Luteolibacter sp. LG18: one gene and its partner. The protein of the gene in region 2 binds, or shares a complex with, the protein of the main gene of each other region. Links are inferred from orthologs where the notes say so. Each region holds a gene or a part of one and is shown on either strand. Other genes may lie near its edges. The genes, in order: llg_RS10125 and rplI.

Region 1 (3,152 bases), 1.9 Mb from region 2 along the record:
CCGGGGAGCGGTGTAGTAGGGTCGCGGTCGTTGACCGCTAACATGAGTGCCAAGACCCCATACACCCCGATCCCCGACCAGGCTTTGGTTCCGACCGAAGCCCGGATGGGAACCGTCTGGGACTCGGAGGCGATCGCACGATTGATCCGCTCCAAGTCCAACCACGGCGAAACCCCGGCCTTCCTGTTCCTCGGGAAAAAGGAAGCCGGACTACTCCGCGGCCACCTCGCCCAAGCGTTCGGCGAGGAAGCCGTGACCACCCTCAAGGACACCTACTACCAGGGCCTTGAAGTCATCACGATCGAAGCCGATTCGTTCGTGTTCGCCGGCGGCCGCAAGGTCCGCCGAACCCTCCAGGATCCGATCTCCCGCCGCCTGCCCTGGCAGGAACGGGACACCGCCGGACTCTGGTCCCTCCGCCTCTAAAGGGCACCCGACCACTGGAAAAACGGCACCGAAACCGCAGATGACGGGGATGGCCCGGCCTCCCTGACCGCCCCCGCGATCCCCGTCACCCCCGGTTTTAAACCCTGACCGCTTTTTCCAGGCCGCCGGGCATCGGGTATCGGTTCACGCCGATGCCGGGTGTCCGGCGCTTGTTTTTCAGGGGATGGCTCCGCCGCCACGGTCGATTCCCCATGGATTCCCGCCCGCGGATCTGGCAGGCTGCCGGCTTGCCATGAAAATCCCCATCCTTGTCTGCATCGCCTGCTCCCTCGGTGTCGCGTTCGCCGAACCCGCGGCCCCCGCTCCCGCCAAGCCACCCGCAGGCGTGAATCCGAAACTCACCTCGGCCGATGCCACCTACGGCTTTTCCAAGGACAATCCGGTCCAGACCGGCTCGAAGGACGAATACGGCGGCCCGGCCGCCGAGCGCGAATATCTCGACACCCTCCGCGACGAAGCGGGCAAACCGGTGGCCTATTCCCGCTCCGGCAGTGTCGGCGCTGGCAAGGACGGACACATCCTCGACCTCTACGACCTCCAGACCAGCACCGGCCGGAAACTTCAGCTCTACATTGACATGTACCACCCGAAGAACGACCCGAAAAAGCAGCCCGCCCCGGCCGGACTCTTCAAGGCGAAGTGAGCGCGAACCTGGACCTTCCGCACTCTTCCCAACCTCCCCCCTTGACAGGCCGACCTTTTCCGGCATTCTCCCCGCCCCGCCGCGTCGGAAACGTGGTGGACCTCTCCGCCATGAAAAAGGATCTCCATCCCAAGTACAACCCGGTCGTGTTCGTCGACATGACGACCGGCGCGCGTTTCGTCACCCGCTCCACCAAGACCTCCGAGAAGAAGGAAGTCATCGACGGTGTCGAACACAGCGTGATCTCCATGGGTATCACCTCGGACTCCCACCCGTTCTTCACGGGTCAGAAGCAGTTCGTGGACACCGAAGGCCGCATCGACAAGTTCACCAAGCGCTTCGGTGCCGTCCGCCGCGTCGGCAAGCCGAAACTCGGCGCCTGATGACCTCCGCCGGACCTCGTCCGGTAACAGCAAGGTTTTCCACGAAACGCCCGTCCGCAGCCTGCGGCCGGGCGTTTTGCTTGGCGGCGGGCCTCATCGGCGCTTTGCTCCCCGCGTGCTCGCGAAACGCATCATCCCCTGTCTCGACGTGACCGATGGCCGTGTGGTCAAGGGCGTCAACTTCGTCGACCTCATCGATGCCGGCGATCCCGTGGAAGCGGCCATGGCCTACAACGCCCAACAGGCCGACGAGCTCGTCTTCCTCGACATCACCGCCTCCTCCGACAACCGCGGCACCATGGTCGATGTCGTCCGCCGCACCGCGCAGCATTGCTTCATCCCGCTCACCGTGGGCGGCGGCATCCGCAGCGTGGAGAACATGCACGAGATGCTGATGGCCGGAGCCGACAAGGTCGGCGTGAACACCTCCGCCGTGACCAATCCCGGCCTGGTGGACGCCGGAGCCAAGGCCTTCGGCAGCCAGTGCATCGTGGTCGCGATCGATGCGAAGAGCGAGGGCCCGGGCAAATGGGGCGTCTACACCCACGGTGGCCGCACGCCCGTAGGTCTCGATGCCGTGGAGTGGGCGAAGGAAGTCTGGCGCCGCGGCGCCGGTGAAATCCTGCTCACCAGCATGGACGCCGATGGCACCCAGGCCGGCTACGACCTCGGCCTCACCGCCGCCGTTTCCGAAGCCGTGGGCATCCCCGTGATCGCCAGCGGTGGCGCGGGAAATCTCGATCACATGGTGGACGTTCTCGAAAAAGGCAAGGCGGACGCCGTCCTCGCCGCCAGCATCTTCCACTTCGGCAAACACACGGTGGGAGAGGCGAAGCGTCATTTCGCCGAACGAGGGATCCCGGTCCGTCCACCCTTCCGGCACGCAAGCGCTTGAAAATAATTACTTGCCAGCCGAACACATCCACGCTTATGCATGTGCGGTCCTCCGGGCTTGCCTGGTAGGGACGCGCTTCGTCTGGTCTCCCACGCCATGGTCTCAGGAAGTGTTCAGCGTGATGGCGTAATCTGAGAATTGAAGCAAATGGACATCTACGTGGGCAACCTGCCCTACACCGCGACGGAAGAAGACATCACTGGTCTCTTCGCCTCGTACGGCCCGGTTGATCGGGTCAAAATCATCACCGACCGTGAAACCGGTCGCTCGAAGGGTTTCGCATTCGTGACCCTCGGCGATCAGAGCCAGATCGAAGCAGCTGTCGAGGCCCTGAACGGCTATGACCTCCAGGGCCGTGCCCTCCGCGTGAATGCTTCCGAGCCCAAGGAAAACAAGGGCTTCGGTGGTGGCGGCGGTGGCTACAAGGGCGGTGGCGGCGGTGGCTACAAAGGTGGTGGCGGCGGCGGCTACAAAGGTGGCGGCGGCGGCGGTGGCTACAAGGGTGGCGGCGGCGGCGGCGGTTACGGCGAACGCCGTGGCGGTGGTGGCGGCGGCTACAAGGGCGGCGGCGGCGGCGGTTACGGCGATCGCCGTGGCGGTGGCGGCGGCGGCTACAAGGGTGGCGGCGGCGGCTGGGACTAATCCCCACGCCTGATCCTATCAAACATTTTCCCAAGGCACCCGGCTTCGCAAGAGGCCGGGTGTTTTGTTTTGTCCCACAAGGACAGCAGAAAGAAGGGTGTCACCTCAGCCCCGATACACCCGCGTCACCCGCGGCGTGATG
Region 2 (3,308 bases):
TCTTGCCCGGCCCAGATCCGCTTCTGCGTCCAAGGCTCGGCGGGCGCGGTCCAGAACGGATCATTCGCCGGCAGGCCGAGGTGCAGCAGCCCGGCGGTACACATGTAAAGGCTGCCGGTGGAAACGTAGCCGTCCCGAATCGCGGGCTGGTAGCCGACCGCTCCGACCCGCAGCCAGCCCTTGTCATCGAAGGTGCCCGGGGTTTCCAGCGTTTTCCGGATTACCGCGGTGAGGGCACAGCGGGCAGCGGCGGGAGAGACTTCCTTCGGCAGTTCATGCCGCAGGGCCATCAGCGAAAGCACTTGGAACGCCCCGAACCGGTAGGCGCTCGACCGCCCGATCACCGGGAAGGTGCCCTCCGGGGAAATCATCCGCTCCTGCACCTCCGCGTAGCGCCGGGCCCGGCCCACGGTATCCGGCAGCAGCCGGGCGTTCGGATCGCCCTTTTCCTTGCAGACCTCCAGCACAGCGATCAGCGCGGGCTGGATGACATAGCTGTTGTAATAGTCCCAGTGGAGCTGGGGGCCGTCGCCGTAGGTGCCATCGCCCAGATACCACTGCTGGTGCTTTTCCAGCGCGTAGGTGATAGGGCGCATTTCGCATTCACCGGTGAAATGCCAGATCGCGGCCTCCACCAGCGCGGAGAACAGCAGCCAGTTGCTCTCGCCCGGCTTGATCTTCCGGGTTTCCTTCAGCGCGGCGATCACGTTGGTCTGCTGCTGGGGCGTCAGCGGCTTCCAGAGCTGGTCGGGAGCACGCAGCAGCGCCAGCGACAGGAACGCCGTGTCCACCAGGGGCTGGTTTGGCGTGGAGAAATCGAGGCGATCCGGCGAAGCTGGGTCGGTGGCGTTGACCAGCGCTTTTCGGGAAAGCGTGATGTATTCGGAGCGCAGCCGACCTTCCGGCGAGGAATCCGGTCCCAGGGCCAGCCACGGCGCAATCCCGACCATCGTGCGGCCAAAGGCCTCCAGATGGGTGAACTTGCGGCGGCCCTCCTCGCCGGGGCCGAGCGGCATGTTCTTTTTCAGCTCTCCTGCTGCCAGCGCGGACAACACCGGTCGGGCGATGCGGTCGAGCGCCTTCACCGTGTAGATCCGGTCCTGCGCCCCGGTTTGCTGGGCCCGGACGGGGACGACGAATGCCAGGACAACGGCAAAAAGGATCGAAGGGCGCATCTCAATAGGTTCTACCACAGGGAAGGCATTTATTACGACGAAATGGCCATTTTGGCGGGAAATGCTTCAGAAAAACTAAGTAATTCTGCATTTCCATAGCATTCTCCTTGACCAGAGACGCTGCGCTGGCTAATTCCGCGCCCCCACGAACGACCCACGTCCTTCATTATGGCCAACGCTCAAGTCATTCTCCGCGAAAAAATCGAAGGCCTCGGCAGCGAAGCCGATGTCGTCAAGGTGCGTGCCGGTTACGCCCGCAACTTCCTCGTTCCTCAAGGCAAGGCCTACGAAGCGAACAAGTCGAACCTCCGCCACGTCGAGAACCTGAAGGCCGCCCGCGCGCAGCGTGAAGCCGCCGAGCTGGTCGAAGCCCAGGAACTCGCCAACAAGATTTCCAAGATCAAGCCGAAGTTCACCCTTTCCACCGGTCAGGGCGGCAAGGCGTTCGGTTCCGTCACGAACATCGACATCCACAAGGAACTCGAAGCCGCTGGCATCGTGATCGACCGCCACGCGATCGAGCTCGAGAAGCCGGTCAAGAAGTCCGGCAAGACCGAGGTGTCCGTCCGCGTCCACCCGCAGGTCACCGCGACCCTCACCATCACCGTCGAAGCCGGTGAGGAAGAGGAAACCGAGGCCCAGGCCTAAGTTTTCCGGGAAACCATTTCGAAGACCCCGCTTGCTCCGGCAGGCGGGGTTTTTGTTTGTCTGGATATGGAGTGCAGTCGGCCCTCCGATTCCGCCTAGGCATTTCCTGCTTCCTCGCCCATGGTGGCGGAATGAAACGGACTCTTTCCGTGATCGGCGCCCTGCTGGTGGCCACCCCGGCCTTCGCCACCACCATCAACATGGTGCCGATCTTCCAGCCGCTCAGTCTCCATGGCACGGATGGTGACAAGGTGATCACGGACATCGGCGAGGCGCTCCAGGCGACCGTGATGCCCACGCCGATGGTCTTGACCGGTTCGTTTCCGGAAACACTGGTGGACGCGATCAACCAGCCCCACAAGGTTCCGACCAACAACCCGAACTACAAGGTCCCCGAGGCGAACCTGGTGGTGCTCTGCCGCCTCGGAATCGCGGCGGAACTCTCCGAGGGCGGGGCGGGCCTGCGGGTCCGGCTGGATGTTTCGGGGCTGACGATTCCCGCGGAAATCGATCTCACCGCCCGGCAGGTGCTGAAGCTGACCATCGTCGCGATCCGGAAGACGCTGGAGGACTACCAAAAACTCCAAACCTCACCGCTCGAGGTCGCCATCCAGATCGAGGGCGCGGAGGGCGGCAAGGCGCCGCTGCGCGACCTGACGGCGAAGTTCCAGCTGCCCGGTGGCGAGGAGGACTGAATTTCCGTCATTTCACTTTTCAAAGGGTGGGGCGATTGGGTTTGATCGGCGAGAGCCTAACCGCATGAGCGACACCACCCCAACCCCCGCCAAGTTCAAACGTGCCATCCTGAAACTGAGCGGCGAGGCACTGCGCGAACCGGGCTCCACGGACAACATCTCGCCCGAGATCGTCGACCGCATCGCGCTTGAGATCCGGGACGCCGTGAAGAGCGGTCTCCAGCTCGGCGTCGTGGTGGGTGGTGGCAACTTCTGGCGCGGTGCTTCGGCTTCCGCCCGCGGCATGGACCGCGCCACCGCCGACTACGTGGGCATGCTCGCCACCGTGATGAACGCGCTGGCCGTCCAGAGCTCTCTGGAGCACCACGGAGTGAAGTGCATCGTGCAGTCCGCCATTGAGATGCAGAATGTCGCCGAGCCGTTCATCCGCCGCAAGGCCGAGCGTCATCTTGAGGACGGCTTCGTCGTCATCTTCGCCGCCGGCACCGGCAGCCCGTTCTTCTCCACCGACACCACCGCCGCCCTGCGCGCCAGCGAGATGCGTGCCGACGTGATCTTCAAGGCGACCATGGTGGACGGCGTCTATGACTCCGATCCGAAGAAGAACCCGAACGCCAAGCGTTACGAAACCGTCTCCTTCCAGGAGTGCCTTTCCCAGCAGTTGAAGGTCATGGATGCCACCGCCTTCAGTCTCTGCATGGACAACCACATTCCGATCATCGTGTTCGACATGGCGCCTTCCGGCAATGTCACCCGAGCCCTGCTCGGCGACCCGATCGGCACGGTGGTC

The links.
Region 1: rplI (region 2) and llg_RS10125 share a complex: the UniProt entries of both Bacillus subtilis proteins name them as parts of the 50S ribosomal subunit. The link is inferred for Luteolibacter sp. LG18 from one-to-one orthologs.

Annotation. Positions count from the first base shown.
Region 1 is NZ_AP024600.1:2,418,467-2,421,618, reverse strand. What follows is about bases 1-2,836. They hold llg_RS10125 (type B 50S ribosomal protein L31), read left to right. Parts: upstream 1-1,200; coding sequence 1,201-1,473; downstream 1,474-2,836. Other genes in these bases: llg_RS10115 (RNA-binding protein), read left to right, coding at 2,516-2,836; hisF (imidazole glycerol phosphate synthase subunit HisF), read left to right, coding at 1,589-2,368; llg_RS10130 (hypothetical protein), read left to right, coding at 680-1,090; llg_RS10135 (hypothetical protein), read left to right, coding at 43-426. Outside these bases: more of llg_RS10115, read left to right, coding at 2,837-3,010; alr (alanine racemase), read right to left, coding at 3,116-3,152. UniProt on the Bacillus subtilis protein: While neither of the L31 paralogs is essential, this protein does not seem to function as the main L31 protein.
Region 2 is NZ_AP024600.1:4,287,352-4,290,659, forward strand. The notes cover bases 92-3,083. They hold rplI (50S ribosomal protein L9), read left to right. Parts: upstream 92-1,343; coding sequence 1,344-1,823; downstream 1,824-3,083. Other genes in these bases: llg_RS16850 (DUF2264 domain-containing protein), read right to left, coding at 92-1,175; llg_RS16860 (hypothetical protein), read left to right, coding at 1,955-2,518; pyrH (UMP kinase), read left to right, coding at 2,583-3,083. Also shown: more of llg_RS16850, read right to left, coding at 1-91; more of pyrH, read left to right, coding at 3,084-3,308. UniProt on the Bacillus subtilis protein: Binds to the 23S rRNA.